3 regions of the Ruegeria sp. BB5 genome follow, and region 3 is predicted to be linked to each of the others. Evidence: riboswitches for the same ligand, from Rfam matches in the RefSeq annotation. Region 3 holds a riboswitch; each other region holds the start of a gene.

Region 1 (6,877 bases), on a different contig from region 3:
TCTATATCTCGTACCTCGAAATTGACAGCTATGAAGATCCGGAAACTGCGTCGGCCATCAAGAAATTCCAAGATACTGCGGAGGCGGACAAATGACCGAGTTGATGCTGGTTGTAATGATCGTCCTGCTGCTGGCAGGCTTTCCAATGAAAATGCCCTTGATTTCGGCGGCTGTGCTGGGGTTTCTCGTCTACTTCCCTGAAATGAACATGCAAATCCTGATCCAGCAGATGATCGGGGGTGTGAAGCCGGCTGCGCTGATCGCGGTGCCGATGTTCATTTTGGCCGCTGATATCATCACGCGAGGACATTCCGCCAACCGGCTTATCGATCTTGTGATGAGTTTCATGGGCCATATCAAAGGCGGCCTGGCAATTTCCGTCACTTCGGCCTGCGCCTTGTTCGGTGCGGTGTGCGGATCGACCCAGGCGACGGTGGTGGCCATTGGCGGTGCGATGCGGCCGCGTATGTTGAAATCGGGCTATAGCGACAGCTTTTCGATCGGGTTGATCGTAAATGCCGCTGATCTGGCCTATCTGATCCCGCCATCCATCGGCATGATCATCTATGGCGTGGTCTCGGGGACGTCGATTTCGCAGCTTTTCATCGCAGGCATCTTGCCCGGGTTGCTGATCGTAGTGTTATTCTCGGCCTATTGCATGGTGTACGCTTACCGTCACGATATCCCAGTTCTGCCTCGCGAGGGGTGGGGACAGCGCTTTACCGCGTTGCGCAAAGCCCTGTGGCCGATGGGATTTCCGGCGATCATCGTCGGAGGCATCTATGGCGGCGTGTTCTCACCCACCGAAGCGGCGGCAATCTGCGTGCTTTATGCTGTGATCCTCGAGGTTGTGATCTTTCGCTCGATCAAGGTCGGAGACCTGTTCGATATTGCCCTGTCCACAGGGGCCATCACTTCCGTCGTGTTTATCCTGATTGCCGCCGGAGCCGCCTTTAGCTGGACACTTAGTTTTGCCCAAGTGCCGCAGACTATCATCGCAGCGCTGGGGCTGGAACAAGCCAGCCCGCTTATGGTGTTGCTGGCGATCAACGTGGCCTTCTTCCTCGGCTGCATGTTCGTTGACTCGATCGTGGTGATCCTGATCCTAGTTCCGATCTTTGCGCCGATGATCAAGGCCAGTGGGTTAGACCCGGTACTGGTTGGCGTTCTGATCACACTGCAAGTCGCCATCGGCGCCGCCACACCCCCCTTTGGCTGCAACCTGTTCACCGCCATCGCTGTATTCCGCCGCCCCTTTGTCGAGGTGGTCCGCGGCGTGCCGCCCTTTCTGATCATCCTTTTGGTTGTCACCGGGCTGCTGATGGCATTCCCTCAAATCGCGCTGTTCCTGCCGGAATTGGCGTACCGATAATCCATAAGAAACGGAGAAATCATGTCGGGTCATGGCTATGAATCTGGTCGTCTGAACCTGCCTTTTGTCGGCATCGCGACTTTTGGCAAAAAACCTTATGTCGAGAATTGGGATAAGATCGACGCTGATGTCGCCGTCCTTGGTGCACCTTTCGATTTCGGGTGTCAGTTTCGATCCGGTGCCCGGTTTGGGCCGCGCGCTGTGCGCGAAGCGTCAACCCTGTTCAGCTTTGGCCACGCCGGTGCCTATGACCACGAGGATGACGCAACCTATCTGGCCAGCGATGTGCGCATCGTCGATCTGGGCGATGCCGACATCATCCATACCAAGACTGAGGAAAGCCACGCCAACATCGAATACGGTGTGAAGAAAATCCTGGATGCGGGCGCTCTGCCGGTGACTATCGGTGGAGATCACTCGATCAACATTCCGTGCATCCGCGCCTTTGAAGAAGATTGCGCAAAGAACGGACCTATCCACGTGATCCAGATCGATGCGCATCTGGACTTTGTCGACGAACGCAAAGGCGTCACCGATGGTCACGGCAACCCGATGCGTCGGGCAATCGAAAAAGACTATGTCTCGGGCATGACCCAACTGGGCATCCGCAACGTGTCCTCAACCGCGAAAGAAGGTTATGACGACGCGCGGGCGCGGGGTTCAGATATCCTGTCCGTACGACAGGTGCGTAAACTGGGAACCGAGGGCGTTTTGGATCGTATCCCCGAAGGTGCGCGTTATTACGTCACCATAGATATCGACGCGTTCTGCCCGTCGATTGCGCCCGGAACAGGGACACCCAGCCATGGCGGGTTCCAGTACTATGATGTCCTGGAAATAGTTCAGGGGCTCAGTAAACGCGGTAATGTGGTTGGCATTGATCTGGTTGAGGTCGCCCCTGCCTATGACCAGACCGAAAGCACTCAGATTCTTGCGGCGCAATTGCTGCTGAACTTCCTCGGGTTCATTTTCCACAACCGGAAATAAGGTCCCTCCCTGTCAGTCCGGCGTGCAGAAACCTTTCAACTACGCGCCGGGCTGCGAGTTTCCTTTCGCAGGTTTCCATCCAATGTCCCTACCCCAAATAGTCGCGCAGGCTGGGCGGTGGATTGTCCAAAAGGTCCCGGGTCGGCGCAGGAGGATGTGCCTGCTCGTTAGACACAAGAACCGTCTGGCCGGTAATGCGGCGCGCGTCCTGCGGGTCGTGGCTGACCATAAGCAGGGTCGTTCCGGTTTCCGCCAGCAACCCAGCCACAAGATCAAGCATTTCAGCCTTCAGTGCCGGCCCCAGCGCCGCAAACGGTTCGTCCAGCAGCAACATCTGACGGCGCTGCACAAGAACCCGGGCTAATGCGACCCGGCTTTGCTGACCTCCAGACAGTTCGGCTGGCTTGCGATCACCCAGACCCGGCAGGGCAACCCGATCTAGTGCGGTTTGGACCTGAGATTGCTCATCAACGGTCAACCGCCCATTCGGGCGCAAGCCCAAAGCGATATTCTGTTCGACCGTCAGATGTGGGAATAGATTGCCATCCTGAAACAGCATCGCCAAAGGGCGCTTGCCAGGGGCGCGGTTTGATATAAGGTCTCCGTCCCAGAATATCTTTCCCTGTTTAAGGTCACGAAACCCGGCAATCGCCTCAAGCAGTGTCGACTTTCCCGCACCAGACGGCCCAATAATGGCTACACTGGCACCGGTCTCGACGGCAAAATCAGCACGCAACGAGAAATTTCCGTTCTCGATTACGCAGCCTTTAAGTTTCAGCATGCAACCGCCCTCCGCGATCCAATAGCCAGAATGCCCCCATCGACAGCAACAACAGCAACAGAGCTGCCCCGGCCGCTGCTTGCATCTGATACGCCCCCATCAACCGATAGATCTGCAAGGGCAAGGTCGCGATCTGTGGATCGGCGAACAGGGCAATAACTCCCAGATCTCCCATCGATAGCGCGGCTGACAAACCCGTGGCAAAGCGGATCTGTGGGCGCATGCGCGGCAACAGGACGCGGGCAAAGAATGTTTTCTTGTCCATGTCCAGCGACAGGGCAAGCCGTCCGTGTCGCGCCACCACGTCGCGGGCCGCCGGCACCAGAATGCGTAGCGCGAAGGGCAAGGCCATGACGGCATTCACCAGCGTGGTTACCGGCAATGCCAGTGTTACTGGATTAGCGATGGGGCGGATCAGAATGAACAGCCCGGTGCCAATCACCAACGGTGAAGCCGCCAGCCCCAGAATACCGCTAAGCTCAACAATCCCGTGACGACCGGTTGCAACGGCCATGGCCATCGGCAGTGCAAGCATCAACAAAACAATCGTACTAGCAGTGGCAACCAGAACCGATATCACCGCCGCACGGAACACCAAGGCAGGCATTTCGAGCAACCCAGATAGGCCAGAGATCGCCACGGCAGCCAAAGGAAGAAGCAGAAACGCTGCCGCGAGCCCAATCCAGCACGCATCAATTGCGGGCGCGCCGCCATCCCATCGTTGTATCGCGCGATCCAATCCAGCGCCGAACCCGTCACCACGCGAAAACTTCAAAGCAGCTAGCGCGGCAGCAGCGGTCAAGGCCAGTTGCACCGCAGAAAGCAACGCCGCGCGGCCAAGGTCGAAATCGTAGGTAAAGGATTGATAGATCGCGAGTTCAAGTGTCGTTGCGCGAGGCCCTCCGCCAAGAGTCAACGCGACGGCAAAGCTAGTCAGGCAAATCGCAAAGATCACGGCCAGAACACCCGGCAGAATGCGCCTTAACATTGGCAGTTCGATCAGACGGAACATGGCAAAGCCGTCGCACCCCAATTGCGCGGCCAACCGAAATCTTTCTGCCGGAATTTCCTGCCACGCCTGCAGGATCAGCCGCGTGGCAAGTGGCAGGTTGAAAAATACATGGGCTAGAACCACCCCGTGCAACCCATAGATGCGCAGCGGCGGCAAACCAAACAGACCTAAAAAATCTGAAATCCAGCCGGCACGTCCGAAAACCTGCAACAACCCAAGGATCGCGACGATGACCGGCAGGATAAAGGGGGCGCCCAATAGGGCGATCAGGGCAGACCGTCCACGAAACCGACGCCGCGCCAGTGCCCGGGCGACCGGAATAGCCAGCCCGGCACTGAACAACGCAGACAACACCGCCTGAACCAGCGTAAAGCGCAGCGCCGCCCAATCGGCCGGACCCAACCCACCCGCTGTATCAGCGCGCAGGGCTACCGCGGCCAATGTGCCCAATATCAGCGCAGCAACCAGTGCCGCTGCGCCAACACCCGGCCAAGGGCTTACTGGCTGAGCGCGCCCAGCCATTCCGCAAGCGCCTGATCCCGCACGGAGGCGGCTTCATCCGGGGTATACAGCAAGGATTTCTCAGGCGTGATCAACGTATCAAACCCTTCGGGCAGGCCAGCCACAGGGGTCACTGCCGGATACATCCAGTTGGTGGTCGGGATGATCTGCTGGAAGGTGTCCGAGACCATGAATTCCAGAAATTGATCCGCCAGTTCGGGCTGATCGGTACCGGCCAGCTTCGCCGCAACTTCAACCTGCATATAGTGGCCCTCATCAAAGGCGGCCGCTGCTTTGCTGGCGTCATCCTCGGCGATCAAGTGATAAGCAGGCGATGTGGTGTAGCTGAGCACCATGTCCGCCTCACCCTCAAGAAACAGGCCATACGCCTCGGACCAACCTTTGGTCACGGTCACGATATTGTCGGCAAGCCCGGCCCAGATTTCGGGGGCTTCGTCTCCATAAGACGCTTTGACCCACAACAGCAGCCCCAGACCCGGAGTGGACGAGCGCGGGTCTTGAATAATGATCTTGGTTTCACCCTCGGCCAGTTCACGGAAATTGGCAGGTGCCGCCGCATCTGCGTTATGGACAAAAGCAAAATAGCCCCAGTCATAAGGCGCGAACACGTCATCTGACCATTCAATCGGCAGGGTATAATCGGCGCTGACCGAATTGGGAGCAAACAAGCCAGTTTCCTTGGCTGCTGCGATCAGGCCGGTGTCCAGCCCAAGCACCACATCGGCGTCCGTGTTTTCTCCCTCAAGCCGAAGACGCGACAACAGCGCCGCGCCGTCTTCGACGCCCACAAGGTTCAGATCACAGTTGCATACTGCTTCGAAAGCTTCTTCTACTTTCGGGCCCGGACCCCAGTCCGAGACAAAGCTGTCATAGGTGTAAACGGTCAGCTGAGGTTTGTCGGCCGCGACAGCCGCTGTTGCGCTCAGAAGTCCCGCAGCAATCATCAGATGTTTCATGTCATCCTCCATTGCGGCGAGAGGGCAAGGGTGGATGAAACCGTTACCTTTCCCTCCGCCGGTTCTAGCCGGTTCAGGTTCTACGGGTTCGCCAAAAGCATCTCAGCGCGGCAGGCCACGCACCCCGAGGTGAGGTTGTCAGTAGGTTGGAACGGACGAAAAGACAACCGGGTTAAAGTGTTTTTTGGATGCTCAAATTGGCATCCGTTCAGTTGGACTGAGAGATGCGCAACCTAATCGCCCTGTGGAACAATCACCGTGGGAAAGGTTTTGAACTACGTTCCAGGTACTGGAACGGTTTGCGTTTTTACCCTTGAGAACTTCAGAGGCCGAATCTCAAAACTGAGAGGACGGCCACCAGTCTTTTAGGCCTGAAGGCTAACCATCTTACCTTTCGGTCCCAGCCGCGTTGGGACGATAAAAGTCGCGGTACCACTTAACAAACTCAGCCACACCATCTTCGATCGAAGTCCTTGGTTGATAACCGGTCAATTCCCTGAGCAGCGATGCATCGGCCCAAGTTGCGGGCACGTCACCGGGCTGCATTGGCATCATGTTTTTATTCGCCTTGATGCCAGTGGCCGTTTCGATAGCTTCAATAAACGCGGTCAGCTGTACCGCATCATTGTTGCCGATATTCACCACTCGATGGGGGGCGACCGGTGACAAACTGTCCCCTTCTGGAACATTGCCGTCTGCGGGGCGCACAGGGACGGCGTCCATCAGCAGGCGGATCGCCTCAACCAGATCTTCAACATAGGTAAAGTCGCGTTTCATGTCACCGTGATTATAGACGTCGATCGCATTGCCCTCGAGGATCGCTTTGGTAAATTTGAACAGCGCCATGTCCGGGCGACCCCAAGGACCATAGACGGTGAAAAACCGGAATATGGTGATCGGCAAATCGAACAGATGCGCATAGGAATGGGCCATGCTTTCGGTCGACTTCTTGGTGGCCGCGTAGAACGACATCTGATGATCGGCGCGTTGGGTTTCCTTGTAGGGCATCTCGGTATTGGCGCCAAAGGCCGAAGAAGTCGAAGCCAACAGCATATGTTTGGGCGGATGCGCCCGCGCCGCTTCCAGAATTTCGAAAGTCCCTATCACATTGCTTTCCAGATACGAGCGCGGATTCTCGATCGAATAGCGCACCCCAGCTTGGGCAGCGAGGTGAATGACATAGTCAAAACCATGTTCCCCGAACAGCTCCATCATCAGGCCGGGGGTTTCCACCTTCCCAATGACGG
Region 2 (6,877 bases), on a different contig from region 3:
ACGTTGGCCATGTTCACTTGGAACCCCCTGTTTCACGTCATCGATCAGTGCCGCGGTTTTCTTTTCCGCAATTATTTTCCTCGCAATACCAGCTGGGAATACGCGCTTTGGGTGGGGCTGATCTTGTTGCTGATCGGCTTGTTGGGAATTTTCTTTTCCCGTCAGCATGTGTCCCAAAGCTGGGAGGCGCGCCGCTAACGTGCCACACGCAGCGTCAGGTTGATCCGACCACCCTTGGGCAACAGTTTTGATGATCCGAACCGGATGCGGTCGACGCCGTGATAGGTCAGCCGGGCGGGCCCGCCCATGATCACCACATCACCCGAATTCAGCCAGATGGATTCGGTCTTGCCGCCGCGTGTCTGGTTGCCGATGCGGAACAGGGCATCATCCCCCAGTGAGATCGACAGGACCGGCCAGGAAAAATCGGCCTCGTCCTTGTCCTGATGCAACCCCATCCGGGCCCCTTCGCCGTAGTAGTTGATCAAACAGCAATCAGGATCGCGATCCGCGCTGGCAAGGTCGCGCCAGATATCAAGAATCTGATCCGGGATCGCGGGCCAAACCGCGCCTTTGGGGTGTTGCGCCTGATATCGGTATCCCGTCTTGTCGGTGACCCAGCCCAGTGATCCGGCCGACGTCATACGCACGGACATTTCCTTACCCGATGGCGTGACCGGCCGGAACAAAGGGGCCGATTTCAGAATCGGCCGCAGGCTGTCGATCAGCCGCTCCTGCGCGGGCCCGTCCAGCCAGGCTTTCCTGATATCAAAACCGCGTAAAAGCAGCCGCGCCATCCGAGAATCCCCGATCCTTGCCAAAACCTTGCCAAAAAGGCCACAGATTCCCGAAAACCTGCGTTTTACAACGCTTGCAGGCCTCTGATCCCGCCCTTATATACGCCGGGACGCGCGATGGTGTAGGGCTGTTGCGCACATCAGATCGGGGCCGGGTGCCATAACGGGTTCGGACCTCGGGACATCGCCTTGAAGAGAAAGGGATTGAACATATGGGAAAAGTAATCGGGATTGACCTCGGAACCACCAACTCGTGCGTGGCCATCATGGACGGCTCGCAGCCGAAGGTCATCGAAAACGCCGAAGGGGCGCGGACCACGCCCTCGATCGTCGCCTTCACCGAAGATGAGCGACTGGTCGGTCAGCCTGCAAAACGCCAGGCGGTCACCAACCCCGACAACACGATCTTTGGTGTTAAGCGTCTGATCGGTCGTCGTGTGGATGATGCAGAAGTCGAAAAAGACAAGAAAATGGTGCCGTACGCCATCGTCGATGGCGGCAATGGCGACGCGTGGGTTGAAGCCCGCGGTGAAAAGTACTCCCCAAGCCAGATCTCGGCCTTCACTCTGGGCAAGATGAAGGAAACCGCCGAGAGCTATCTGGGTGAGGAAGTCACGCAAGCCGTGATCACCGTTCCTGCATATTTCAACGACGCACAGCGTCAGGCCACCAAAGACGCCGGTAAAATCGCCGGTCTGGAAGTGCTGCGGATCATCAACGAACCGACAGCGGCTGCGCTGGCCTATGGTCTGGACAAAGAAGAAACTCAAACCATCGCGGTCTATGACCTTGGTGGCGGTACTTTCGACGTGACCATTCTGGAAATCGACGACGGCCTGTTCGAGGTCAAATCGACCAACGGTGACACCTTCCTGGGAGGTGAAGACTTTGACATGCGCATCGTCAACTACCTGGCGGATGAGTTCAAAAAGGAACACGGTGTCGACCTGTCGCAAGACAAGATGGCGCTGCAGCGTCTGAAAGAAGCTGCTGAGAAAGCCAAGATTGAGCTGTCTTCGACTTCGCAAACCGAAATCAACCAGCCGTTCATCTCGATGGGTTCGAACGGTCAGCCGCTGCACATGGTCATGAAACTGACCCGTGCCAAGCTGGAATCGCTGGTTTCGGACCTGATCAAAAAGTCGATGAAGCCCTGCCAGGCCGCTCTAAAAGACGCTGGTCTGTCGGCTGGCGACATTGACGAAGTTGTTCTGGTCGGTGGTATGACCCGGATGCCGAAAGTGATCGAAGAGGTCACCAAGTTTTTCGGGAAAGAGCCGCACAAGGGTGTGAACCCGGACGAAGTGGTTGCCATGGGCGCCGCCATCCAGGCCGGTGTTCTGCAGGGCGACGTCAAAGACGTTGTTCTGCTGGACGTGACCCCGCTGTCGCTGGGTATCGAAACGCTGGGTGGCGTGTTCACCCGCCTGATCGATCGCAACACCACGATCCCGACCAAAAAGTCTCAGGTCTTCTCGACCGCCGAAGACAACCAGAACGCCGTAACCATCCGCGTGTTCCAGGGTGAGCGTGAAATGGCTGCGGACAACAAGATCCTGGGTCAGTTCAACCTCGAAGATATCCCGCCTGCACCGCGCGGCATGCCTCAGATCGAGGTGACTTTTGATATCGACGCCAACGGCATTGTCTCGGTTTCGGCCAAGGACAAAGGCACCGGCAAAGAGCAGAAGATCACCATCCAGGCCTCGGGCGGTCTGTCGGATGAAGACATCGACAAGATGGTCAAGGACGCCGAAGAGAACGCGGAAGCCGACAAGGAACGCCGCGAGTTGGTCGACGCCAAGAACCAGGCGGAAAGCCTCATCCACTCGACCGAAAAGTCGATGGAAGAGCATGCCGACAAAGTCGACCCGACCACCATCGAAGCCATCGAGCTGGCAATTGCCGCGCTGAAGGACGAGCTGGAGACCGAGAATGCCGACAAGATCAAGTCGGGCATCCAGAACGTCACCGAAGCGGCCATGAAGCTGGGCGAAGCCATCTATAAGGCGCAAGCCGAAGAAGGTGAGGATGAGCCTGCGGCGGCAGATGCTGCGCCGGGTGAGGACGACATTGTTGACGCCGAGTTCGAAGATCTGGACGACGACAAGCGTAACTAACGGGTAACCGGGCCAATGTGGGCCGGTCCGGTTGCCGGGCCGGCCCAAATACGTTGAGGCTGAAGGAAATACTGATGTCAAAACGCGACTACTACGATGTGCTCGGCGTATCAAAGGGCGCATCAGCGGATGAAATCAAAAAGGGTTTTCGTAAGAAAGCCAAAGAGTTGCATCCTGATCGCAACAAAGACAACCCGGATGCCGAGTCGCAGTTCAAAGAAGCCAACGAGGCTTATGATGTTCTGCGCGACGCCGACAAAAAGGCCGCATATGACCGTTTCGGCCATGCCGCCTTTGAAAACGGTATGGGCGGCGGTGGTGGTCGTCCGGGCGGCGGCTTTGGTCAGGGTGATTTCTCCAGCGCATTCTCAGACGTGTTCGACGATCTGTTCGGCGATTTCATGGGCGGTCAGCGTGGCGGCCCCGGTGGCGGGCGCCGTGCGGCGCGCGGATCGGACCTGCGCTATAACCTGCGCGTGACGCTGGAAGAGGCGTTCGCGGGCCTGCAGAAAACTATCAGTGTTCCTGCTGCCGTGGCCTGTTCGGCCTGTGACGGATCGGGTGCAGAAGGCGGAGTGGAGCCAACCACCTGTCCAACCTGTTCGGGCATGGGCAAGGTGCGTGCACAGCAGGGTTTCTTTACCGTCGAACGATCCTGCCCGACCTGTTCGGGTCTGGGTCAGATCATCAAGAACCCCTGTAAAGCCTGTGGCGGTGCAGGCCGCGTGGAAAAAGAGCGTGCGCTGTCCGTCAACATCCCCGCCGGTGTCGAGACCGGAACCCGCATCCGCCTGGCGGGTGAGGGTGAAGCTGGGATGCGCGGTGGCCCTCCGGGCGATCTGTATATCTTTGTCGAAGTTTCGGATCACAAGCTGTTCGAACGCGACAGCGTGAACCTGTATTGCCGCGTCCCGGTCAGCATGGCCAAGGCTGCGCTGGGCGGTTCGATCGAAGTGCCAACCATCGATGGTGGCCGCGGCCGCGTGCAAATACCAGCAGGCAGCCAATCGGGCCGTCAGATGCGCCTGCGCGGCAAAGGCATGCCCGCCCTGCGTGGCGGCGGTGTGGGTGACATGTTCATCGAACTGGCGGTGGAAACGCCGGTCAACCTGACCAGTCGCCAAAAAGAACTGCTGAAAGAGTTCGACGATTTGGGTGAGGATAACCACCCGGAATCAAAAAGCTTTTTCTCATCCGTCAAATCCTTTTGGGATGGGATGAAGGGCTAAGATCACCCCACCAAGTTGCTAAAAGGCCGATCCCCTTGGGTCGGCTTTTTTCGTTTTATAGGTCCAGTTTGTCCGCGAACTTCGCGAAATTTGGCTCTTGAATCTTGCCACATCCCCTGAGATTGTCGCGTCAACCGTTGGGGTGCCTTGATCAAGGGGCTGAGAGGCGTGAATGCGCTAACCCATCGAACCTGATCCGGGCAATACCGGCGTAGGGAACGGTCTACACACACAGACGTTTTCCATGCTGCGTTGCCCCCTGATGATGGAGCAACGATATGGCGCATATTGCCCTGACAATTGCGGGCTCGGACAGTGGTGGTGGGGCCGGGATTCAGGCCGATCTCAAGGCGATGTCTGCGTTGGGCGTGTATGGGGCCAGCGTGATCACGGCGGTCACGGCGCAGAACACGCGGGCTATGACCGCAGTGCATGGCATACCGCTCAACGTAGTGGCCGCTCAGATCGAGGCGGTGCTGATCGACCTGGATGTAGGCGCGATCAAGATCGGCATGCTTGCGACCCCTGAAATTATTCAAACCGTTGCCGGGGCCATCGCTGGGTATGATGGCCCCGTCGTTTTGGACCCGGTGATGATCTCCAAATCTGGCGATGCCTTGGTGGCACAGGGTGCCGTTCAGACCCTGCGTGATGTTCTTGTGCCCCGAGCGACCATGCTGACCCCGAACTTACCCGAGGCCGCTTGTTTGCTGGGCACCTCGGACGCCGAATCCCCCGATCAGATGATCGCGCAGGGGATGGCGCTGTGCGGGCTGGGCGCGCGCTCGGTATTGATGAAAGGCGGACATGGGCGCGGCGACGTTTGCCACGATGTGTTGATTGATCCCTCGGGAGTTGTGGCAGAATTCACCGCCACTCGGCGCAATACGCGCAACACGCATGGCACCGGTTGCACCCTGTCGTCTTCGATAGCAGCCGGGCTGGCGCGAGGGCTGGGCCTGACCGATGCGGTCGCGCAGGCGCATGAGTATCTGCAAGGGGCTATTGCTGAAGCTGACGGTCTGATGGTCGGACAGGGGCATGGCCCGGTTCATCATTTCCATCGGGTCTGGCCCGCGTGACGGTCTGGTCGGTCATAGGGGCCGGTGTGGCCGGGCTGGCCGTAGCCAGCGAGCTAGTGTCGCGCGGGGCCAAGGTTCAGATCTTTGATCCCAGTGGTCCACCTGGCCCGCATGGGTGTTCTTGGTGGGCTGGCGGTATGCTGGCCCCGTGGTGCGAGTTTGAAAACGCCGAAGAACCTGTGTTGCGGCTGGGCATGGCTGCGTTCGAGTGGTGGTCTACGCGTACTCGGGTGGAACAACGTGGCACGCTGGTTGTTGCCAACCCGCGTGATCTGCCGGATTTGCGTCGGTTCGCTCGTCGGACCGGGGGGGGTACCGAGATTAGTCAGGCTGAAATTGTCAGTTTAGAGCCTGATTTAACCAGTTTCACCAACGGTCTGCATTTCACGGATGAGGCTCATCTGAACCCACGACAGGCGCTGCGGGATCTGCACCGCCAATTGCTGGACCAAGGGGTAGTCTTCCACCGGAAACTGGCCCCGACCCAGCTGGAGAATGCAATCGATTGCCGCGGTCTGCACGCGCGTGAGGTTTTGCACGACCTGCGCGGCGTCAAGGGAGAGATGTTGGTGATCCGCTGCCCGGACGTGACCCTGACGCGACCTGTACGTCTACTGCATCCAAGGATGCCGCTGTACATCGTGCCGCGTGAGGATGGTGTCTACATGCTGGGCGCAACGATGATCGAAAGCGAAGACAGCAGCCGCATCACGGCCCGATCCATGCTGGAACTGCTCAGCGCCGCCTATGCGCTGAACCCCGCCTTTGGCGAGGCCGAGGTGCTTGAGATCGGTGTCGATCTGCGCCCGGCTTTTCCCGACAACCTGCCCCGCATCCGGCGGCTGGGGCATACGATTTATGCCAACGGACTGTACCGCCATGGCTATCTGCTGGCCCCAGCGCTGGCGCAGGGAGTGGCCGATCTGGCGTTGGACAACAAACATTCGGAGATGGTCGATGAAGATCGTGCTTAATGGTGAATTGCGCGAGGTGCGCGCCGAAATCCTCTCGGACCTGTTGGTCGAATGCGGGTTCTTGGGGAGGGTGGCGACAGCTGTAAACGAAGACTTTGTGCCCTCGGGTCTGCGCATTGCTCAAAAGTTGACCGATGGCGACCGGGTTGAAGTCGTCGCGCCGATGCAGGGAGGCTGAGGATGAAGACCTTCTACGGAACTCAGCTGCCCAATCCGCTGATGTTGGGAACGGCGCAATATCCAAGCCCCGCTATTTTGGAACAGGCGTTTCGCGAGAGCGGCGCGGGTATTGCCACAGTGTCCTTGCGCCGTGAATCCGGGGCTGGGCAGACCTTCTGGCAGATGATCCGCGAGCTGGGCGTGCTGATCCTGCCAAACACCGCTGGGTGCCACACCGTCAAAGAAGCTGTAACCACCGCCCATATGGCGCGTGAGGTGTTTGACACTAATTGGATCAAGCTGGAACTGATCGGCCACACTGACAGTTTGCAGCCAGATGTGTTTCAACTGGTCGAGGCCGCGCGCATACTGACCGAGGACGGGTTTCAGGTTTTCCCCTACACCACCGACGACCTGATCGTGGGCGAGCGGTTGCTGGCCGCCGGGTGTGAGGTGCTGATGCCTTGGGGGGCGCCCATCGGGTCGGGACGGGGGCTGAACAACGAATATGCTCTG
Region 3 (6,877 bases):
TATCGAGTTCCTTGGCGACGAAGGCGCTCTGTGACCAGTTTGGTGCGTAGCTGAGTACGGTTGCGCAGCACTGACTCGCTCTGTGTAAAACTCGACTTGGTTTGTAGAATAACCACCATCGTATTCGCTGCCCTTTACCTGTTGGCGTTGTTTGCGTTTTTGACGGGTACATATGGCTGGTTGGGACAAGCCGGACCTGCCAGACATTTGTGTAACGATTAAAACCAGCAAGAAACCCATTATCGCTGCGATAGCAGGTCCCGCGATGGGTGGTGCGCTGGAGATCGCACTTGCCTGTGATTACCGTGTCGCCACGCCGGATGCATTGATGGGGCTGCCCGAGATCAAGCTGGGGCTGCTGCCAGGCGCCGGGGGCACCCAAAGGCTGCCAAGGATTGCCGGGCTGGAAGCGGCAACGCAAATGATCCAAACGTTTTCGACCAATCTGAACATGCCTATATGCCGATGCTGATGACGGCGGAAAATGTGGCGCGGACCTATGGGATCAGTCGTGACGCCCAGGATGAATACGCTGCACTTTCTCAAGGTCGGACCGCCCGGGCTCAGGCCGCTGGCGCCTTTGATGACGAGATCGTTCCGATCACTGCGATAAAGCGGGTCAAGAACCGCGAAACCGGAGAGGAAACCCTGGACGAGGTGACCTTGTCAATAGACGAAGGCAACCGGCCGGGCACGACGGCTGAAACACTTGGGGCATTGAACCCGGTTGTCGAAGGAGGCGTGATTACTGCCGGAAACGCAAGCCAACTCTCTGACGGGGCCTCGGCTTGTGTGCTCATGGAAGGCAAAGTGGCTGAGCAGCAGGGCCTCACACCGCTAGGTATCTATCGCGGCATGGCTGTTGCAGGAAACGCACCGGAAGAGATGGGGGTCGGCCCAATCTATGCCATTCCAAAGCTGCTTAAGAATGCAGGTCTTCGCATCGAAGACATCGGCCTTTGGGAGCTTAACGAAGCCTTTGCCTGCCAGGTTCTCTATTGCCGCGACCATCTTGGGATTGATCCCGAAATCTACAACGTGAACAGCGGTGCGATATCGATTGGCCACCCCTACGGCATGACAGGTGCGAGACAAGTCGGGCATGCTCTGATTGAGGGGAGGCGTCGTGGCGTGAAATACGTGGTGACCTCCATGTGTGTCGGCGGAGGCATGGGCGCCGCAGCACTGTTCGAAGTCGCCTGACCACACTGAAATGAGTTCAAGCAGAGCGTTATCTGGTTGATTCATTGACATTCTGTCATCTGCGAAAGCCGCCATCTGCAAGCCTGCATTTCATGTCGACCGGAATTGGTGATACCTCCTGAGGCGTTATGACCAATGTCACGCCAACGATCCTTTCCACGGTTTCCAGCCAGTTTGTCGATGACTGGCTGGCGGCGCTACGTGCCCTATGCCCAGAGGCGCAAATGGCGTCGCTGCTTAGCCGGTCCGGTCTGAACGCGGATACGCGCTCGCCGAATGGTCGCGTCACGCTGGATCAGATCGTTTGCCTCTATCAACTTGCAGCAGTTGAGACCGGTGATGAGATGATGGGGCTTTGGAGCAGACCCATCCGGCCGAGGGCCCTAAAACATCTTCTGACCACTGTCAGGGAAGCCACGTCTCTTGCATCGGCGCTCTACCGGTTTTCAACGTTCTGGAACTTGTTGCTGGATGATTATCAGTTTGATCTGGAGGACGCCGACAACGCGTTGGTACTTACCCTGAAACCACAAGGCGAAGTGCCGCTTCAGCGGTTTGGACATATGCTGATCCTCAAACTTGCCCACGGGCTCATGTCTTGGCTGGCAGGGCATGAGGTTCCGGTTAAGGCCGTTGATTTCGCGTTTGATCGCCCGGACTTTGATCAGGATTACGCGATTATCTTTCCTGCACCGCTGCGGTTTGGCCAACCCGCCACCGCCATCGCGTTTGATCCGAATGTAATGGGCCCTGTGCAGACTCGAAGCACAGCTGATCTTGACCGGTTTTTGCAAAACGCGCCACGAGACTGGATTTTTACCTCTTCCCGCGAACACACCCAATCGCTGCGGGTGCGCACGTATCTGGGTCAGACAGGTTGGGATTCGGCGACCTTAACACAGACAGCATCCGCAATGCACATGACCCCGCGCACCCTGATCCGCAGGCTACACGCGGATGGCACGTCGTTTCAGGCCATAAAGGATGCCCTGCGGCGCGACATCGCAATCCGTGATCTTCAGGCGGGGTGCAAAAGCGTTGAAGCCATCGCACATGATGTCGGATTTTCGTCGGCGGCCAATTTCCACCGGGCCTTTCAACGCTGGACCGGAAGCACGCCCAGCTCATACCGCAAATCACAAACATAAGCGGCCATTTGTCACTTTTGGACAATTATCTGTCAGCGCACGAGATAGAGCTTAACGGGCTGGCTCGCTAAGTCTTGCCGCAGAGAAACATTTTCAGCTGAAGTTTCGCCTTCATAGCTCATCAGTCCGGCCATCCACGATTGCCGGGTTGTGGCGTCATCTGAGAACAATCGCCCTTGAAAGGATCCACCAATGTCAGACAAACTCGCCACCATACTCCAGGCTGCACGCGACCACGCCGAGCAGGTCATCCTGCCAAATGTGGACGCCTGGAACGCCACGAAGACATGGCCCCGTGATGCGTCGGACAAGGCCGGGGCCGCTGGTCTGACTGGGCTGTACGCCCCCGAAGAGTTTGGCGGCCAGGGCTTGCCACTTTCAGAGGGCATTCAGGTCTACGAACAACTGGGGCTCGGAGATGGCGCTTATGCCTTTGCCCTGTCGATGCATAACATCTGCACCTTCGCGGGCTGCGGCTATGGCACAGATGCCTTCAAGGAAAAATGGGCGCGAGACCTGACTTCGGGCCGCAAACTGGCGAACTTTGCACTGACCGAACCGCAATCCGGATCGGATGCCACAAACATGTATTCGCGGGCCGTGATCAATGATGACGGCACATGGACGATCAGCGGTGCGAAGGCATGGGTCAGCCTGGCGACCGAGGCTGAAATCTATTTCACGGTGGTCAAGACCAGCAATGAGCCCGGCCACAAGGATATGGCGATGATTGCCATCCCGGCCGACACTCCGGGCCTCAGCTTTGGTCCGCTCTACGACACCCCGTCCTACAACTTCCTGCCTCTGGCCGAGATGTACATGGACAAAGTCATGGTGAGCGAAGACAATATCATCCTGCCCATTGGTCAGGGCCTGCAAGGTTCACTCATGGCGATCGATATTGCCCGCGTTTCGATTGCGTCAGGATGCTGTGGATTGATGCAAGCTGCATTAGATACGGCGCTGTCCTATTCCAAGAACCGCAAGATGTTCGGTGGCAAGAACCTCGATCTGGACGGGATCCAGTGGATGCTGGGCGAAGTTGCGACCGATCTTGAAGCCTCGAAACTGCTGTACCGCAAGGCGGCAAAAGCCCTTGGCACGCCCGAGGGCCCACTGATGGCCGCCCATGCCAAACGGTTTGTGCCAGATGCCGCAGTGAAGGCTGCAAATACCTGCACGCAAGTGCTGGGCGGCATGGGGCTGTTGCAGCCTTATGGTCTGGATCGTTTGTCCCGTCTTGCACAAATGCTGCGGATCGTGGACGGGACGACGGAAATCAGCCGCGTGGTCATCGGGCGGGCCTTGCAGAAACGTGCGGCAAGCTTGCCTGACCTGCCAGTACCGAAAGGATTTGGTGAAACCAGCTGAACGTCCCCCCCCACCGACGAAGCAGAGCCGACCAGAAAATCTCCTCAGAGATCGGTAAAACTGAAAGACCAGCCGCGCATATGCGGCCGGTTACTCGATATTGCAGACCTTGGTGCAAACGCAGCGAATTCACCCTTTGTCCGCAAACTGTAAATTCACCCATCTTCTGATTGCGCACGTGCAGCGAATGTCCGCAATGTCGAGCCGCACTGCAGAATGCTGAACGACCGACTAAAGCCCGGTAAGGGCCGGAAGTGATCAGGGCAGGGCACTTAGTCGCTCAACATTGTTCAGCACAAAACCTTACGCTGTGAAGCTGTCGGTCTGCGAGTTGTGTCCGCTCTCGGAAGTTCCCAATGCGCGTTGCAGTCGACGATCGTATTGCTGCAGTCTGAGACAAGCTTGATAAGTCCAAGTCAGCGAAATCCACCAAAATGCATGAAAATCTTAAGTCGTTGAATTATGGGGAAGACGAGTCTCAATAATTCAGTCCCATTATTTACGTACTCCGACAATTCTCCTTCAAATGAGGCAATCTTCCTATAATACGTCTTATGTGAAATAACAGCGTTTAACTTACCGTCGATATGTGGAGTATCTGTCGAATAGGTCGGCCCGCACATCAGATAGCGACCGTATTTCTGGTGACGTGCTGCACCGAACGGAAGGTCCCGGCCGTTCGAGAAAATCTGAAACAAATGAATTTTGGTGCTTGTTTAAGCCGTGAACCTCAAGCTAAACCACCTGTACGCAGGGGAGTCCCACCAAGGGGACTGAGAGGCTGACGGGGCAATGCCCGGCGACGCGACCCTTTGAACCTGACCCAGTTGATACTGGCGTAGGAAGCTAGGGCGCGCAGGCCACAAAACCGGGCAAGCGCACTCCGAACAGGGGGCTGTCTGCCTTCTCGTTTCCCCAAGCCAAAACTCATCTGGTGTCTTTTTAAGTTGAACTGCTTGAGGAGCACCAACATGAACGTCCCCAACCCCAAAATCACCGCCGGTGAACTGCCCGCATCGCGCAAGATCTATGTAAACGGTACATTGCACCCGGATGTGCGCGTGCCAATGCGTGAAATTTCGGTCCACCCCACGGCGGGGGAGCCACCCTTGCCCGTGTATGACAGTTCGGGGCCGTATACCGATCCGCAGGTGATGACGGACATTCGGCAAGGTCTGGCGCCGCTGCGTCGCAAGTGGATTGAGGCTCGAGCAGATGTCGAAGAATATGATGGACGTGAGATCAAACCGGAAGACAACGGTTTTGTCGAAGGTGATCGGCTAACGCCCGAGTTCCCTGTGCGCCCGCGCCCCCTGCGCGCCAAGGATGGAAAAGCTGTGACGCAGCTGGCCTATGCCCGCGCTGGCATCATCACACCGGAAATGGAATTCATCGCCATCCGCGAAAACCAATTGCGCGAGGCTGTCGTTGAACAGCGCGAAGGCAATGATTGGGGTGCAAACATCCCTGACTATGTGACCCCGGAATTCGTGCGGGACGAGGTCGCCGCTGGTCGCGCCATTATCCCTGCGAATATCAACCACCCTGAAAGCGAACCGATGATCATCGGGCGTAATTTCCTGGTCAAGATCAACGCAAATATGGGTACCTCGGCTGTGACCTCTTCGATGGAAGAAGAGGTCGATAAAATGGTCTGGTCGATCCGTTGGGGTGCTGATACCGTCATGGACCTGTCGACCGGCCGCAACATCCACAACACCCGTGAATGGATCATCCGCAACAGCCCGGTGCCGATTGGCACCGTGCCGTTGTATCAAGCGCTGGAAAAGGTCAACGGCATTGCCGAAGACCTGACATGGGAAGTGTTCCGTGACACGCTGATCGAACAGGCCGAACAAGGTGTCGACTATTTCACCATCCACGCAGGCGTGCGCCTGCATATGGTGCCGATGACGGTAAAACGGGTTACCGGTATTGTGTCGCGCGGTGGGTCGATCATGGCCAAGTGGTGCTTGCATCACCACAAGGAAAGCTTCCTCTATGAGCATTTCGACGAAATCTGCGACATCTGCCGGGCCTATGATGTGTCGTTCAGCCTAGGCGACGGTCTGCGTCCCGGCTCTATCGCCGACGCTAATGACGAGGCACAATTTGCCGAGCTTGAGACGCTGGGTGAGCTGACCAAAATCGCGTGGGCCAAGGATTGTCAGGTGATGATCGAAGGCCCCGGACACGTAGCCATGCACAAGATCAAAGAAAACATGGACAAGCAATTGGAGTGTTGCCACGAGGCGCCCTTTTACACGCTTGGCCCCCTGACCACCGATATCGCGCCGGGCTATGACCACATCACCAGCGGCATTGGTGCTGCGATGATTGGCTGGTTTGGTTGTGCGATGCTCTGCTATGTCACGCCTAAAGAACATCTGGGGCTGCCGGACCGGGATGATGTGAAAACTGGGGTTATTACTTATAAGATCGCCGCTCACGCCGCTGATTTGGCCAAAGGTCTGCCGGGCGCGCAACGTCGTGACGATGCGCTGTCCCGCGCCAGGTTCGAGTTCCGCTGGGAAGATCAGTTCAACCTGTCGCTGGACCCGGAAACGGCGCGGGAATTCCACGACCAAACCTTGCCCAAACAAGCGCATAAGGTGGCGCATTTCTGTTCCATGTGCGGGCCGAAATTCTGCTCGATGCGGATCAGCCACGACATTCGAACTGAAGCGCAGAAAGAGGGGATGGAGGCGATGGCCGCCAAATTCCGTGAAGGCGGCGACCTTTACATGCCCGTGAAAGACTAAACACCGCGGCGGAGCCGATCCTTTCGGCTCCGCACGCTCTTGCATTGAAGGGAAACTACTCTCAGGGCAATAGATCGGATACTTTGCTGAACCCAGTCAAATCGAAGCCAAATGAAATTGGCTCTCCGACCCTGTTTTTAGCGTCGATCTGCAATTGATTACCTGCCCGCATCGCAGACATCCATTCCTGGGAAACTGGCGAACGGGCAAAACAACCTTGTGCCTCGCATGTCAGGAACTCCAGACGGGCGACCTCGGCATCATCCACCTTTGCAACCAGCCCTTCCGAGAACAAAAGACCGAATGGCAGGGTCAGCACGGTCTCAGTCTCGTCCTTACCTGCAGCCTTTATAAATGCGATGGACGTAAGCCTTTGGTTGTTTTCGGTCAAAA

Evidence for each region. Region 3 has a riboswitch for thiamine pyrophosphate ahead of thiC (phosphomethylpyrimidine synthase ThiC). Riboswitches for the same ligand answer to the same signal wherever they lie in the genome.
Region 1: another riboswitch for thiamine pyrophosphate. It lies ahead of thiB (thiamine ABC transporter substrate binding subunit); the one in region 3 lies ahead of thiC (phosphomethylpyrimidine synthase ThiC).
Region 2: another riboswitch for thiamine pyrophosphate. It lies ahead of thiD (bifunctional hydroxymethylpyrimidine kinase/phosphomethylpyrimidine kinase); the one in region 3 lies ahead of thiC (phosphomethylpyrimidine synthase ThiC).

The regions. Positions count from the first base shown of each region.
Region 1 covers NZ_JBQFUX010000009.1:5,359-12,235, forward strand. The annotation lists gene ACR0DL_RS17285 (TRAP transporter small permease) at 1-95, shown strand, start outside; gene ACR0DL_RS17290 (TRAP transporter large permease) at 92-1,372, shown strand; gene speB (agmatinase) at 1,394-2,359, shown strand; gene ACR0DL_RS17300 (thiamine ABC transporter ATP-binding protein) at 2,448-3,140, opposite strand; gene ACR0DL_RS17305 (ABC transporter permease family protein) at 3,127-4,674, opposite strand; gene thiB (thiamine ABC transporter substrate binding subunit) at 4,650-5,630, opposite strand; TPP riboswitch at 5,663-5,767, opposite strand; gene ACR0DL_RS17315 (GDP-mannose 4,6-dehydratase) at 6,018-6,877, opposite strand, start outside.
Region 2 covers NZ_JBQFUX010000002.1:136,936-143,812, forward strand. The annotation lists gene ACR0DL_RS08655 (ABC transporter permease) at 1-198, shown strand, start outside; gene ACR0DL_RS08660 (alpha-ketoglutarate-dependent dioxygenase AlkB family protein) at 195-797, opposite strand; gene dnaK (molecular chaperone DnaK) at 1,010-2,917, shown strand; gene dnaJ (molecular chaperone DnaJ) at 2,992-4,146, shown strand; TPP riboswitch at 4,275-4,381, shown strand; gene thiD (bifunctional hydroxymethylpyrimidine kinase/phosphomethylpyrimidine kinase) at 4,425-5,228, shown strand; gene ACR0DL_RS08680 (FAD-dependent oxidoreductase) at 5,225-6,202, shown strand; gene thiS (sulfur carrier protein ThiS) at 6,186-6,380, shown strand; gene ACR0DL_RS08690 (thiazole synthase) at 6,383-6,877, shown strand, end outside.
Region 3 covers NZ_JBQFUX010000014.1:14,571-21,447, reverse strand. The annotation lists gene ACR0DL_RS20675 (enoyl-CoA hydratase/isomerase family protein) at 173-472, shown strand; partial or broken gene ACR0DL_RS20670 (acetyl-CoA C-acyltransferase) at 418-1,203, shown strand; gene ACR0DL_RS20665 (AraC family transcriptional regulator) at 1,332-2,351, shown strand; gene ACR0DL_RS20660 (acyl-CoA dehydrogenase family protein) at 2,544-3,722, shown strand; TPP riboswitch at 4,465-4,584, shown strand; gene thiC (phosphomethylpyrimidine synthase ThiC) at 4,694-6,484, shown strand; gene ACR0DL_RS20650 (invasion associated locus B family protein) at 6,546-6,877, opposite strand, start outside.